DNA from 3 places in the Cycloclasticus sp. genome. Region 1 is predicted to be linked to each of the others. Evidence: predicted binding sites of a transcription regulator. Region 1 holds the regulator's gene; each other region holds the start of a gene.
What was found. The regulator PhoB, encoded in region 1, activates phosphate uptake and scavenging genes when phosphate is short. The targets are predictions, from matches to a motif close to GNNTGTCATAAAACTGTCANAT.
Positions count from the first base shown of each region.

Region 2: a site for PhoB is predicted at 3,052-3,073, ahead of KUG63_RS11810 (lysophospholipid acyltransferase family protein). Genes of this name have one in related genera too.
Region 3: a site for PhoB is predicted at 4,258-4,279, ahead of ppk1 (polyphosphate kinase 1). Genes of this name have one in related genera too.

Region 1 covers NZ_JAHRVT010000014.1:51,717-57,098, reverse strand. The annotation lists gene pstS (phosphate ABC transporter substrate-binding protein PstS) at 1-67, opposite strand, end outside; gene phoR (phosphate regulon sensor histidine kinase PhoR) at 181-1,485, opposite strand; gene phoB (phosphate regulon transcriptional regulator PhoB) at 1,482-2,177, opposite strand; gene KUG63_RS03440 (GGDEF domain-containing protein) at 2,416-4,203, shown strand; gene clpB (ATP-dependent chaperone ClpB) at 4,369-5,382, opposite strand, start outside.
Region 2 covers NZ_JAHRVT010000057.1:13,627-19,008, reverse strand. The annotation lists gene recQ (DNA helicase RecQ) at 1-1,374, shown strand, start outside; gene KUG63_RS11815 (SulP family inorganic anion transporter) at 1,390-2,946, opposite strand; gene KUG63_RS11810 (lysophospholipid acyltransferase family protein) at 3,240-4,955, shown strand; gene dbpA (ATP-dependent RNA helicase DbpA) at 4,995-5,382, opposite strand, start outside.
Region 3 covers NZ_JAHRVT010000028.1:37,544-42,925, forward strand. The annotation lists gene htpX (protease HtpX) at 1-218, opposite strand, end outside; gene KUG63_RS06520 (Ppx/GppA family phosphatase) at 535-2,043, opposite strand; gene ppk1 (polyphosphate kinase 1) at 2,040-4,109, opposite strand; gene KUG63_RS06530 (SdiA-regulated domain-containing protein) at 4,331-5,290, shown strand; gene KUG63_RS06535 (hypothetical protein) at 5,326-5,382, shown strand, end outside.

The sequences.
Region 1 (5,382 bases):
CTGCGTGAGCCGCTGTCCCAATCGTTAGGCTAAGCAGTCCTAGTGCCACTATCTTTTTCATTTTCATATTTTTTCCAATTTAGTTGAATATTTGGCAAAGCGTTTGCTCTACTCTGTGCATCATTTTAGGTTTGGTATGTGGCATTATAATGAACGCAATGTGACAGTTTGATGACAGCCTTATGGGTCTATTCTTTCAGCGGGAAATACACACTGAAAACAACTGCCTTCCCCTTCTTGACTATCGATAACCAGATGCGCCTCATGCCTTTCTAACTCATGTTTTACAATGGCTAACCCTAGGCCTGTCCCAGTTTTATTTTTTATATTATTTTCAGCTACCCGGTAGAAACGCTCTGTTAATCGAGATAAGTGTCTGGCGCCTATTCCTTGACCTGTATCTTTAACAAAAAGCTGCCCCTGACCTTGCTCATTGATTGCCCAGCCAACACGAATCTCACCATTTTCATCAGAGTAATTGATGGCATTACCAACCAAGTTTCTCAACACGGTTAATAAGGAACCTTTACTGCCCTTTAAATTAAGACTCGATGGAACATCAAACACCAATGATTGCTGATGCTCATTTGCCGCTGACTTAAATTCGGACTTAATTTGTTCACATACACTGCGCACATTAACCAAGCTATTGGCTGCCTCGACTTTACCCTCTTCTAGCCGACTTAGCGCTAATAGCTCTTCGATCATGGTTTGCATTTTAATCACTTGCTGATCAACTTTACGTAGCGAAGCACCCACTTGCACATTATCCTCAGCGGTTGAAGCCAACAACATTTCAACATAGCCCTTCATGACCGTTAGCGGCGTTCTTAACTCATGCGATGCATTCGACACAAAGTCTTTTCGCACTTGATTCGTGCGCTCAACCTTAGTGACATCTCGTATCAACAATAAACGTTCATCGTCACCATATGGCAATACCCTTATTTCAATCTTTTCTGCCGACCAGCTGGTGTCTATTACAGGCGCCTCGATCACAATGGCGTCATCGCTCTTGAGATTTTTAAGAAAGTGCGTAAACCGAGGATGCCTTACTAAATGATTAATCAGTTGCCCGGTATCTTCTTTTTTTAAAATAAGTAGCTGGGAGGCTTGCTTATTGAACCACTTAATCTCATTAGACAATGAAAGAATAACCACACCATCTGGAAAAACAGAAATTAACTTTTTAAACCGTTCCAGTTGGTATTTAACACTGTCTTTTTGTGCCAGCCCCTGCATCTTAGATTGATAGATGTCTTCCGAAATTTGACCAAACAAGCCATCTTCAAACGGCAGGTCATGATCACCAGACTTCTTAGACCACCTATATAAACGTTGTAACCGACGATATTGAAAGACAATGTAAGCCAATAAAAAAAGTGCCAACACCTCGACGGGGTAACCGACTAACACACCCAAAACACCGACTGTTAAAAACCACAACAGAAAGGTGTTTCGCTCATAGTTATGATTTATATTCACGCGTTTAAATTCACCAATTTATAACCAAACCCTCTTACCGTTTGAACCAAGTCTGCACAACCCTGAGCATCTAATATCCGTCTTAAACGCCTAATGTGTACATCAACGGTACGATCTTCTACGTAGACATTATCGCCCCATACATTATCAAGCAGCTGATTGCGAGAGAACACTTTATTGGGGTTTGTAGCAAAGAAAGACAGCAATTTATACTCTGTCGGGCTCATCATCAGGTCCACCTTATTGATAGTGACTCGATGACTCGATGGGTCAATAAACAATGGGCCAATTGATATCACCCCTGTTTCATTTTCTGTACTGCTTCGTCGTAAGACCGCTTTCATTCTGGCAATCAGCTCTTGCACAGAAAAAGGCTTGGTTACATAATCGTCTGCGCCTGTTTCCAAGCCCGATACTTTATCTTCTTCCGCGCTGCGTGCCGTCAACAGGATAATCGGGATACGTTTGTTTTCTTCTTGATTCTTTAAAAACTTGATCCAATCTGGCCCACTAATTCCGGGTAACATCCAATCTAACAAGATAATATCGGGCGTCGTATCTCGCAAAGACTCTTGCGCTCTCATTACATCTTTACACCACGTTACTTCAATATTATTCGTTTGAAGAGAAAGTTGTAGCATTTCGCCAATATCCTCATCGTCTTCAACCATCAATACATTCATTGTTTCCATAAAAAAGCCATTTAAGTAAGTGTTTACAGAATACCTAATATTTATGACAACACGGTGACAATTTACAAACTACTTCTAACTTGGTTCAGAAAAAGCCCTGTCTCTAATTATTAAAAATAACAGTAACGCACTGAACCACCTTAAGGCGCCTGCGGTTTCTCAACCAGTAAACTTTTTATAATGTCCTTTTATATGAACGTCATATAACTGTCATATTATTGATTGATACTCCCCACCTATGACACATGATGAAAAACTACACTATCAATCGCTTTTAGATATATTAGCAACAGACTCACTGACTCCGCTCTTTCAGCCAATCATTTCGATGAAAGACAATAAAATTTATGGTTACGAAGGCTTAATTCGTGGTCCCTCTAATGGTCCGTTACACTCCCCCATCAACCTTTTTAACGCTGCGGCTAAATATGATCGGCTTGCCGAATTAGATTTACTTTGTCGAAAAGTAAGCATTCAACGGTTTGGCGAACTTAATTTAAATGCCCGATTATTTATTAACACCATTCCTGAAATTCTCTTACAAAAAGATTATCAGCATGGCCACACATTAAAGTATATAAAAGACTCTAATTTAGATGCTAGCCAAGTGGTTATTGAACTGACTGAGCAATACCCTATTGAAGATTATGACCTAATGGCAAGTGCAACCAAATACTATCAAGACATGGGATTTTCCATCGCCATCGACGATTTAGGTGCAGGCTATTCAGGCTTAAGAACCTGGTCTGAAATTAAACCCGACTTCGTAAAAATTGACCGTCATTTTTTAAATGACATTCATAACGATATCAACAAGCAAAAATTTGTACAGTCTATTGTAGATATTGCAAAAGGTGTTGACTGCAAAGTGATAGCTGAAGGTATCGAGCTACGCGGTGAGTACCTACAGGCTAATGCGATGGCTATTGATTATGCACAAGGTTTTTACTTTGCCCGCCCCAATTCCAAACCAACTGAGTTATTGGATTGCTCGTTATTTTCAAGCAGAAAAAATAACTTCAAACCTAAATTTAATATAGAGCGTTCAGATAATACCGCTGCAAAATTACTTTTTTATGTTAAGCCCATATATGTTCATACTAATTTTTACGACATTGGTGAACGCTTTCAATCCTCGCCCGAGCTAACAGCACTTCCCGTTCTAAATGATGACGCTTCTATCGCAGGCATCATATGGCGGACTGAATTTTTAACTATTTATGCTAGCCGCTATGGAAAAGAATTAAACAGTAAAAAAAATGCTTTATCTTTTTTAGACATTAAGGCGCTAAAGGTAGATATTACTTTATCACTCAATAAAATTAGCCAATTGATCACCAGTCAAAACAACCTCGCACAACATGATGATTTTCTTATTACCTCATCTAACCGCTACAAAGGCATGGGTAAACTGCTTCATTTATTGAAAGAAATAACCGAGATGCAAATCACCTTTGCTCGCCACATGAACCCTCTTAGCAACCTACCTGGCAATGTTCCTATCAGCCAACGAATTAATCACTCCATTGAAACTCAACAAGATATCGTTATTTGTTATTTTGACCTAGATAATTTTAAGCCGTATAACGATACCTATGGGTTTGGCGAGGGTGATAAAGTACTCCGAAAAACCGCAAAGTTGCTAGCAGAATCTGCAGATACAGACATTGATTTTGTAGGGCATGTTGGCGGCGATGACTTCATCATTATTTTTCAAAGCAGCGACTGGCAGCATCGATGCAACACCACTTTAAATAACTTTAGCGCCCTAACGTCAGAGTTCTACTCTCAAGAACACCTTCTTAACGGAGGAATCTCTGCGTTAGATAGAAATTCTGAGCCGGTGTTTTATCCACTTTTATCAATCTCTATTGGAGCATTAAGGCCGCATGATTTCGGCTTTTTTAGGTCAGAAAATGATCTCGTCTCTATTGCTAGCAACGCAAAATCTGCAGCTAAAAAGATACCCGGCAATAGCCTTTATCAAATCAAGCCTTCAAAACAATTAAGCAACATGTCCGCCTAAATCATGAAAATGTTCTATGACAGGTAGCCACATTATGCTTGGCGACAAAAACACCCAATCTTGAAACTGTTGACCAACTGGCGAACACCGATCAAACAGGTGCCGCCAGTTAGACTATGATTTAGTGGCCTTTTTAACCACCACTAAACAACATCTCAAAACCTCTTAGCGTTTCTTAAACACCAAAGCATCGTCTTGCACATCTATATCAACCACATCACCAGGCACAAACTTACCCGCCAATAAATCTTGTGCCAGTTCATTTTCTAAGCGTTGTTGTATCGCACGTTTTAAGGGTCTAGCACCATAAACAGGGTCAAAACCGGCTTCACCTAATTTATCCAACGCAGCTTCTGAAACAACCAACTCTATGTCCCTATCTTGTAAACGCTGACGTAAAATATCTACTTGAAGAGTGGTAATAGCACGAATTTGTGTGCGACCCAAGGGGTGAAACACCACAGACTCATCAATACGGTTAATAAATTCCGGTCTAAAGTGCTGCCCGACCACTTCCATCACCGCACTTTTCATCTCATTATAATTAGCCTCACCCGCTAGCTCTTGGATACGATCTGAGCCTAAGTTCGAAGTCATCACGATGACTGTATTTCGAAAATCAACCGTGCGGCCTTGCCCGTCTGTTAAACGGCCATCATCCAAGACTTGTAACAAAATATTAAAGACATCCGCATGTGCTTTTTCAACTTCGTCCATCAAGATAACACTGTAGGGTTTACGTCGAACCGCTTCGGTTAAATAGCCCCCTTCTTCATAGCCTACATACCCTGGAGGCGCACCAATTAATCTTGCAACCGAATGTTTTTCCATAAATTCAGACATATCAATTCGTACGATTGCTTCTTCAGTATCAAATAAAAACTCAGCTAATGCCTTGCATAACTCTGTTTTACCAACCCCTGTTGGGCCTAAAAATAAAAACGAACCATTAGGGCGATTAGGGTCTGACAGGCCTGCTCGTGAACGACGAATTGCATCGCTGACTGCTTTAACTGCTTCTTCTTGACCAATAACGCGATCACTTAAACCAGCTTCCATTTGCAATAGTTTTTCACGCTCGCCTTCAAGCATTTTGGAAACGGGAATACCCGTCCACTTAGACACAACCTCAGCAATTTCTTCTTCGGTGACTTTATTTCTCAGTAAGGTAAAGTCCTG
Region 2 (5,382 bases), on a different contig from region 1:
TTAACAGAACAAGGGCGTATCGCATTGCCTTATCACGCGGGCTTATCGCAAGAGCTTAGGCAAAAAAACCAACAGCGTTTTTTACGCGATGAAGGGGTGATTATTGTCGCTACAATCGCCTTTGGTATGGGCATAGATAAGCCGGATGTACGTTTTGTAGCGCACTTAAGTTTACCAAAAAGTATTGAGGCGTATTATCAAGAAACCGGTCGTGCAGGCCGTGATGGCGAGCCTGCAAATGCCTGGATGGCGTATGGCCTACAAGATGTATTGACGCTGCGACAATTTATGCAAAACTCCAAGGCCGATGAGGCGCATAAGCGTGTCGAGCATAATAAATTAGAATCTATGCTGGGGCTTTGCGAGCTGATTGCTTGTCGGCGGCAAGCCTTGTTAGGCTACTTTGATGAGCGGTTAGAACAGCCATGTGGTGCCTGTGATAATTGCACAACACCGCCTGAAAAATGGGATGGTTCTGAAGCGGCGCAAAAGATTTTATCGAGCATTTATCGTACAGGGCAACGCTTTGGGGTTAATTATATTATTGATGTCTTAATGGGCAAGGCTGATGACCGTATCCGGCAAAACCAGCACGAGCAGTTAAGTACCTTTGGCATTGGTAAAGAATTCTCAACGATGGAATGGCGAACTATTTTTAGGCAGTTGATAGCGCTTGGCTTTATTAATGTTGAAGCAGAAAGCCATGGCTCGCTAACACTGACAGAAAAATGCCGACCAGTGTTACGCGGTGAACAAAAACTGGCGCTAAGAAAGCAAACAAAAGAAGAAAAGCTGACAACAGAAAAAAAGAAGAAAAGCCCTGTTCGCCCACAAGACGAGCCGTTATGGGACGCTTTACGAGCTTTGAGAACGCAACTAGCGGAAGACAGTGGTGTGCCGCCCTATGTCATTTTTCATGATGCAACCTTAATGGAAATGATTAAAAAGCGCCCGGTTGAGATTGGCGATATGCGGTATATCAGTGGCGTGGGTGATCAAAAAATAAAGCGTTATGGCCAGGTTTTTTTGGCAGAAATTGCAAAGTACCCGTTAGCAGAATTATTGAATAATCGGCTTAGCGCAACGGTTAATGAGACGCTCATGTTGTATCAAGAGGGTTTAGATATAAAGGCGATTGCAACACAGCGCGATATGAAAGAAAACACGGTATATGGACATTTAGCCGATGCAATTGAAGCAGGGCTACTGGATGTCAAAGAGGTACTCGATTTAGACGACAGTGAATATCAAGAAATCATCATGACCATAGAGTCTTTGGAAGATGAGTCAAAAGGCCGCATTAAACCTATCTATGAGGCCTTGGATGAAGAGTATGAATACGGCATTATTAAATGCGTTCAAGCCTCTATGTAAGGCAGGCTAACATTGTTAGCCTAGTTCATCATCAGCAATTGAATATTTTGGGTCTTCAATCACGTTAACTTCAATTAGCTTTCTAGCCTTGTGTAATAATTTGATGCACTCTGGGCTTAAATGACGTAAATGCAGTGTTTTGCCTTGCTTCATATACCGCTCTGCCAAGGCGTCAATGGCTTCAATGCCTGAATGGTCAGACACGCGTGAACGTGCAAAATCAACAATCACTTCTTGTGGGTCGTTAATGGGGTCAAACTGATCACGAAAGTGGTGGATTGAAGCGAAAAAGAGTGGTCCAGTTGGCTTATAGATCTTAACGCCATCTTTTTCTTCAATATCAAAGTGCATGTTTTTGGCATGTTTCCAAGCAAACACTAAGGTAGACATTAAGACTCCCACGACAACCGCAATGGCTAAATCAGTTAGCACGGTAACAACCGCAACAGTAATACCCACAAGCGTATCGGAAGTTGGGATGCGGCCCAATAAGCGGAAGCTGGCCCATTCAAATGTACCCAGTACCACCATAAACATCACGCCGACTAACGCGGCAACGGGGATCATTTCAATCAGTGATGAGCCAACTAAAATAAAGGCGAGTAAGAATAGCGCAGCAGAAATGCCTGAGGCGCGTCCACGGCCGCCAGAATTAATATTGATCATGCTTTGACCAATCATCGCGCAGCCACCCATACCACCAAAAAAACCGGTAGCCACATTGGCAACGCCTTGACCAATGCATTCTTTATTTCCACGGCCACGTGTCTCAGTTATCTCATCAATCAGAGTTAAGGTTAATAAAGACTCAATTAAACCAATGGCAGCAAGAATCAGCGCATAAGGGAAAATAATTTTCAGCGTTTCAAGATTTAGCGGCACGCTAGGGAAATGGAATTGCGGTAAGCCGCCAGCAATAGTCGCCACCGGATCGCCAGTCATATCGACAAGCACATCTTGAACGGTACGTAAGTCCATATCTAAGCCAATAGAAATGGCAACGATGGTTAAGATCGCAGCCAATGATGATGGAATGGCCTTCGTTAATTTGGGTAAGAAATAGATAATGGCCATGGTCAGTGCCACCATGCCTAACATTAATGTCATCTGCTCACCTTGTAGCCAAGCAAGCTCGCCGGTGACCGGATCAAGGAATTGAAATTGTTGCAGCTGGGCCATAAAAATAACAATCGCTAAACCATTCACAAAGCCTAACATCACGGGGTGTGGCACTAAGCGAATGAATTTTCCTAAGCGAAAAACTCCAGCCAGCACTTGTAAAACACCCATTAAGACAACGGTTGCAAATAGATATTCAACCCCATGAGTTGCCACCAAGCTCACCATAACAACAGCCAGTGCGCCGGTTGCGCCAGAAATCATTCCCGGACGGCCGCCAATAGCGGCGGTAATTAAACCGACCATAAAAGCAGCATATAAACCGACTAAGGGTTCAACCCCTGCTACGAAAGCAAAGGCAACGGCTTCGGGTACTAGAGCTAGTGCAACGGTAAGGCCAGAAAGAAGGTCACTTTTTAGGCTTTGAGAACGAGAAAGGATAAGTTGAAACATAGGGATTTGCAGACAGTTATATAAGGAGCATTAACATAATGGAAACATTCAATCGAACATTATAGCAGAGAGTGTGCATTTGCAGCATTCATTAAAGCGTCAAGCAATTGTTATAAAACGTTCATAAACAAAGATTATTCTAACGATAAATTAAAAACTAAATAGTGATATGAACTAGGAAAACTTCATGAAAACGGATCAAGGTTTGATGCCATCGCTAATGCTTTATAAGCACATTTTTGCTGGCTAGCCCTCGAAAATTTTAGTAAAAAAATAACGGACGATTAAGTAGTATGCTAAATATTGAGCAAACAATAGAGCAAAAATTCCCAAATTTTGAGCAACGTGGCTCATGGCTTAAAAAACCAACGGTTGGTTTTTTAAAAAAACTGATGCATGAAAATGAAGTGAATCAATTCCTAGAAGATCATCAAGATGACGAGGGGTTTGATTTTATTGATCAAGTATTTGCATTTTTTAACTTTAGTTACTCAGCATCACACAGTGACAGGGCTAATATCCCCGCCAGTGGCCGCGTAATTATTGTTGCTAATCACCCACTGGGTGCGCTCGATGGATTATCGCTGTTAAAGCTTGTTGGTGAGGTGCGCCGCGATGTAAAAATAGTGGTTAATGACATGTTAATGGAGTTTAAGGCGCTAGACAGTCTATTATTACCCGTTGATAATTTAAGAAAATCAACGCAAAAGAGTAGTATTTCGCGTATTTTGCAGAGTTTAAATAATGAAGAAGCCGTTATTATTTTTCCTGCAGGCGAAGTGTCAAGAATGAGACCGAACGGAGTACGTGACGGAAAATGGTCGAGCGGATTCTTAAGTTTTGCTAAGAAAACCCAAGCTCCTATTTTGCCAATTTACGTTAAGGCGCGGAACTCATCTCTTTTTTATAGCAGTTCAATGTTCTACAAGCCTTTATCAAGCATGTTGTTAGCGCATGAGGTTTTTAATAAAAACTCGAAAACGATAAGCTTCAAGGTGGGCGCTCCCATCCCATACCGTTTTATAGATAGTTTGCCATTAAAACGTAAAGAAATTGCGCGATTGGTTCGTCGCCATGCTTACTTGCTAGGTAAAGGAAAAAAGAGCCTGCTGGAAACAGAACAGACCATTATTCACCCGCGTGATCGAAAGGCCCTGAAAAATGAGTTAAAAGAGGGTGAGTTACTGGGCGAAACAGCCGATGAAAAGAAAATATACTTATTTGATTATCGACCGGACTCTGCGGTCATGAATGAAATTGGGCGCTTAAGGGAAATGACTTTTCGGCGTGTCGGTGAAGGCACAGGCAAAAGCCGAGATCTTGATCGGTATGATAAGCATTATCGCCATATTATTTTGTGGGATGAGCAAGAACTTGAAATTGTAGGCTCTTACCGACTTGCTGAAGTAAAACGCTTAATGGATTTAGACAAGGGTCGAGGCATTTATAGCCAAGAACTTTTTGACTATAACATGCAGAAAGTTGCTCCTTATTTTGAACAGGGTATAGAACTTGGCCGTAGTTTTGTCAGCCCTAAGTATTGGGGTAAACGCAGCTTAGACCACTTATGGTATGGCATTGGCGCCTATCTTAGAAAGTACCCCTCAGCACGCTACTTATTTGGCCCTGTTAGCTTAAGTGATGCTTACCCTGAACTAGCTAAAGCGCTGATTGTGACGTTCTATCAGCATTACTTTCCTGATGCCGATTGCTTAGCCATCTCTCGAACGCCCTATATTATGAGGCCAGAAATAAAAAAGCAGGTGGCAGATGTGCTGACTGGCAATAATCAAAGTGACGACTTTAGAGTCATGAAAGAACACTTAGCGCATATGAATGCCACCGTACCAACCTTATACAAGCAATACGCCGATTTATGTGATGAAGGCGGTGTTCGCTATATTGATTTTAATGTAGATGCGAACTTTGGACACTGTATAGACGGGCTGATCATGACCGATATGCATAAACTAAAAGCTAAAAAGCGTTTACGCTACGTAGGCGGTTAATGCTATTAACCGCGATACAAGAGTAGACAGCCGTTTTAATTAGCGAACCTTCCGTGCTTTAGCCGGGCGGCCTTTAATTTTCCCATTGGCGAGGTAGTTCAGTGCTTGTCGCACAGCCTCATGTTCAAGCGCCACATAACTGGAGCGGTCAAAAATATCTATTTTGCCGATTTGCTTGCCTTCTAAGCCAGCATCGCCGGTTAGTGCCCCTAAAATATCGCCGGGGCGAATTTTATCTTTACGGCCGCCATCAATTTGAATGGTAACCATTGGCGGGTAGAGCTTGTAGCTACTATCGCGGTCCAACGATAAAGGGCTATCTATTAAACAAGGTTTGTGTTGATATTCTTCAATTGCTTTCACACGCACTTGCTCATGTTCAGCAAATAAGCTCATGGCGAGCCCAGTTTCGCCGGCACGGCCGGTT
Region 3 (5,382 bases), on a different contig from region 1:
TGAACACCCATGGAACGTTTTGCCATGGATTTTGACATGGCTAAGGAAATGACCGAACCGGTCATGCCAACGATCAGAGAGATAATTAATAAAGCATTCAGGTCTAAATCGACCCCATTTGCCTGCAAAGTACCTGATAAACCAAATAGGCTAAATACCAAGCTGATAACGACCATAATGGCTACATTAGTGGCTAAAAATAAAGCAATTCGAGTCATGTTGAAAATGTCCTTAAACAATATAAGAAGTATTTGGGGGTGAATTTTGTAAATTCAAGTTTAGGTATTTTAAGCTAAATATCTTACTCGACGTTTGCTTGTCTCAATAATCTAAATACCCTATTTTTGATACCTAATGCTTAAACGGTTAAGCGTTTTTGTTTAAGGACAGAGAAGGTTAGTTTGATTACTTGAACGTTCGATTCTAGTTAGGAAAAAGACAGCGTTGCAAAAAAATATAAAACATTAAAGTGAAAGAGGGTGAATAGGCCAGCTAAGTAACGTGCAGAATAAATTTTGCTATTAAACTAGTCAGTTAAACAATTTGGCAAGACAGGGTGTAGCCTAGGTTTGCCATAACACTGGACTCTTTGTTTAAGTCAGCCATGGTCACGTCTTGTTCAAGAAAGAACTGTTTATCAATGCTTAGCATCATTTCGCGCCCATCAACCTGAAGCGATAATAAATCGATAACTAAGGGCTGGCGGCTATTATTTAAAATAACAGCTAAGCGAAATAGGCGAATTAACCGCGTTAACATTTTATGGCTGATAATTCGAATGTCGGGAAGCCGTCTTCGTCTAAACCGTTTTCTAGCCCCAATGACGATGGTTGAAAGCAGAAGCTGTTCGTCTTGGTTATAGCCCGCAAGGTCACTGTTAGCCAAAATATAAGCTGAATGTTGCTGAAAGTCAGTCACATTAATTTGCTGGCCAACCTCATATAAATAAGCGGCCTCAAGTAATAGAGTCTTAAGTTTCGTTGAGGTTAGACTCCAGCTTTTTGAAGTTTGGTGCCAAAATAGCTCGCAAGTTTCTGCTATTTGTTGGGCCTGCCTACGGTCAACGTTGTAAAGACGTTGTAAATGTTGGCGAGTACGCAGCCGTGTATCTCCTTGTTTATTTTGTTGCTCCATTTCAAACAAGACGCCCTCGCGCAAGGCAGCAGAGCAGAATGTCAAAGCAGTTAGGTTTAGGCTCTTCATAAGGGCAATCATAATGGCTAAGCCAGCAGGTAAAACCATGGCTCTAGCTTCGTCAATACCAACTAATGAGAGCTTAGAGACACCGTCTATTTGGCATAATAAATGTTGTAATTTGAGTAAGGTATTTAATTCTAGACGGTCGGTTGTTTCGCTGATTAAACCAATCGCCTTAAAAAGGGCTTTGGCGGTGCCTGATGTTGCAAAGACCTTATTTGGGTGACTTGTCCTAAAATGATGGGAACACTGCTCAAGCTTTTGCAGTGCGGATACCTCGGCCCGTTTAAATGATTTTTGATTCACGCCTTTACTGAAGTAACGTTCTGTAAAGCTGATGCAGCCCATGTTTTTGCTGTCTCTATATTGAGTATCAGTGCCTTCACCCAGCACTATTTCAGTACTGCCACCACCTATATCAACCACCAAACATGAGTCTTTGATTTCTTCGCTACGAACGACCCCTTGGTAGATTAATCTGGCCTCTTCAGAGCCTGAAATTATTTCAATAGGAAAGCCCAATGAGTACTCAGCCAGTGAGAGAAAAGCATTACGGTTAACAGCTTCTCGCAAGGTATGAGTGGCCACGACACGACATTTTTTAATTTGATGTGTTTTTATTGTAGCGCTCATTTCTTTAAGACTGCTTGCTGCTCTTAGCATCGCCTCGTAACTTAATTCATTAGCCTTATTTAACCCCGCTCGTAAGCGTACTCGATGTTTTACCTTATGCAGAGGTTCAAGCTTACCGGCATTTAAGCGAGCAATAATTAAGTGAAAACTATTAGAGCCTAAATCTAAGGCAGCAATTAATTCTGATTGGGTATCGGCGTTAAGGCTAGTCATTTCTTGTTAGACTCAAGGTCTTTTAGATAGTTATACACCGATATTTGAGAGCGAATTTTTCGCTTATTGCCTCGTGGCAAATATTTGTTATGTTGTTTCTTATCTATAATTCTGGCCTTTGTCTTATCAGACCATTGGAGGTTAAAGATATGGATAATTTGTTGCTGAATGGCAGGGTCATAAATAGGGCAGCCAACCTCTACACGCCGCTCTATATTACGCGTCATCCAGTCTGCCGAACTAATGATAACGCGAGGGTTTCCATTATTATGAAAAATCGTAAATCGTGTATGTTCTAAAAATCGGTCGACAATAGAAATAACTTCAATATTGTCACTAAGCCCTACAACCCCTGGAACTAAACTGCACATCCCCCTCAATACAATTTTAATTTTTACGCCAGCACCACTTGCCTCATACAGCTTATCAATAACTTGATTATCATCAATGTTGTTCATTTTAATAAGAATTTCAGCTTTATAACCCTTTTTGGCCATCTTTATTTCATTTTCAATCGATTTATTAATCCATTCACGCGTGCCGATAGGGGAAACAATTAAATGTTTAAACGTGGTTTTTTTATAACTGTGAGCAATAAAGTCAAAAACAAGCGCAACTTCCTTGGTAATCGCTTGTTTGTTGGTAAATAAACTAAAGTCGGTGTAAACCTTAGCTGTTTTTTCGTGAAAGTTACCGGTGCCAACGTGAGCGTAATAGGTTTGTTTTTTATGTTCATGTCGGCCAATTAAACATAATTTAGTGTGGCACTTTAGTGAGGGTAAGCCAAAGTGAACCTTAACACCCGACTCGGTTAAGATACGCGCCCATTCCATGTTGGCTTGTTCATCAAAACGTGCGTGTAACTCAATAACAGCAAAAACTTCTTTGCCATTTCTAACCGCATTGATCAGTGACTTGATAAGCCTACTGTTGTTGGCTACACGGTAGAGGCAGATTTTTATTTCAAATACATTTGGATCAAAAGCTGCCTGACGTATCAATTCGGTAAAGTGATCAAACTTGTGATAAGGGTAACAAAGCAAAATGTCTTGCTGCTTTATTGCATCAAAAGGGCAGGCATGACGGGAAAATTGCCTAGAAACCAAAGGTGTTAACGGAGGGTTTTCAAGGTGTTTACGCCCCACATTAGGGAAGTCAATAAAGTCTCGGAAATTATGATAACGGCCACCTGGCACCACACTATCATGACGTGTAATGCCAAGTTTAGATTTCAGCATGTCGATAGCATGATCGGGCATGGCTCGTTCGTACACAAATCGCACAGGCTTAGCATGTAGGCGCTGCTTTAAACCGATAGATAATTTTTCTAAAACCGATAAATCAATATCATCGGTTAGACCGAAATCAGCATCTCCCGTTACCTTCATAGCGTAAACATTGCAGACCTTGTAATTAAAATAGGCGGAAAAAATATTGTTTATGCAATAGCGAATAATATTGTCGGACATAATAATATCTCGTCGTCGTTTACCTTTTTCACGTGGTAATTCAATAAAACGAGGAGAGTCTGTGGTTGGTATCGCAATGGCTGCATACTGTATGTTTTTACCACCCAGCATTTCACAAATTAAATAGCTGAGGTCATCTTTTAATAAGGCCGCTAAATTAGTATTTTTATTGATAATAATAGGCTCAATAAAACCTTGTAGATGATTGGTAAAGTATTTTTGTAGCCAGCTTCCTTGCTCGGGGCTCAGTTGATCTTCATTAATTAAGAAAATGTTTTTATGCGCGAGCCCTTTCAATACCTCATGGTAAGTGACATCAAATTCTTCTTGTAGCTTTAAGACCTTTTTTTGTATATCACGTAACAAGTTTTTGGTCGGTGTTTGTTCATCAAGGTCTTTCTCAATAAGAACCCGACGCTTAACATTGGCAACGCGCACCCTAAAAAACTCATCTAGGTTGTTTGAAAAAATGCCTAAAAACCGGACTCTTTCTATAATAGGTGTGGATTTATCTGCCGCTTCTTGTAGCACGCGCTCGTTAAAGGACAGCCAGCTGAGTTCTTTCGCAATATATTTCGCCTCTAATTTTTTGATCACCTAACCCACCTAAGCTGTTTACTAAAACTTTATTATGTAGAGGCAAGATGACAGGTTCGTGACAGTGTCTAATCCTTTGATTTTATGCGGCGAAATTTTCCTGTTCCACGGAAAGGGCTGAGATAGGTATTTGTGCCTCGCGTCTGCATATTGTCATCGTTCTGACACTTCGTTGTCATCATCATTGGTTACATTCACTGCAAATTCTAAGGATGAATGCCATGCTGAATACCACACGAATATCTCGTTTAGATTATTGCTTCAAAATTGTTTTGGAGCAGTCTCGTATTGGTGATTTAGAAGTTTGTAATAAGCAAAACCTGATCTATCTCTTGTTAATGTTAGTCGTTTCATTAGGCCTCTTCAGCGGTGAAGAAGCCCCCATAGTTGCTGGACAGCAAATTGGCTTAAGTGGCTATGAAATTCACGCAACGCCCAAGATGATAGCGGGTGTTAAAGATAATGCATCTGGCCTAACCTATAACAGTAATACGAATACATTATTTGCTGTTGTTAATAACCCAGAAACGCTACTTGAGCTGACAAAAGACGGTGAGCTAATTCGTCGTATTGATTTAATTGGCTTCGAAGACACTGAAGGGGTGATGTATCTCGGCGGCGAACGATATGCCGTGGTTGAAGAGCGAAAAAGAACCTTAGTAATGTTCGATATTAATTCGCAAACAAAGGTTGTTAATAGGGCGGGCTTAAAGAGCCTTCAGTTGGCCATAACATCAGGTAAAAACAAAGGATTTGAAGGGTTAACTTATAACCAAGACAGTGGGGATTTATTTATCATTAACGAGAAAACACCTCGACAATTGATAAAGCTGTCGGGTTTTGTTGAATCATCTGATATTGCTATTTCAACGCCGTTTTCTTTAGAAAAAACCTCTTTTGGCGGTGATGATTACTCAGGGGTGCATTATGACGATCAAACAGGCCACCTAATACTCTTGAGTGACGAATCTCGTCAAATGGTTGAAGTCAATAAAGAAGGGATTGAAATCAGCCGATTGGGCTTGAGTAGAGGGAATGCTGGTTTGCATGATGATGTACCGCAGGCTGAAGGTATAACAATGGACAAAGACGGTGATATTTATGTCATCAGCGAGCCTAACTTCTTTTATCGTCTCAAGAGTAAAAATCGCTTGTTAAAAGTCGCGTCAAAAAATGACTAATTGCGTTAAATCAAACTGGCTACCCCATCTATACCATGGCTTCGGTATTTAACTGGGCAAGGTTTACCGGCAACCGTTATATGCTGGTTGGC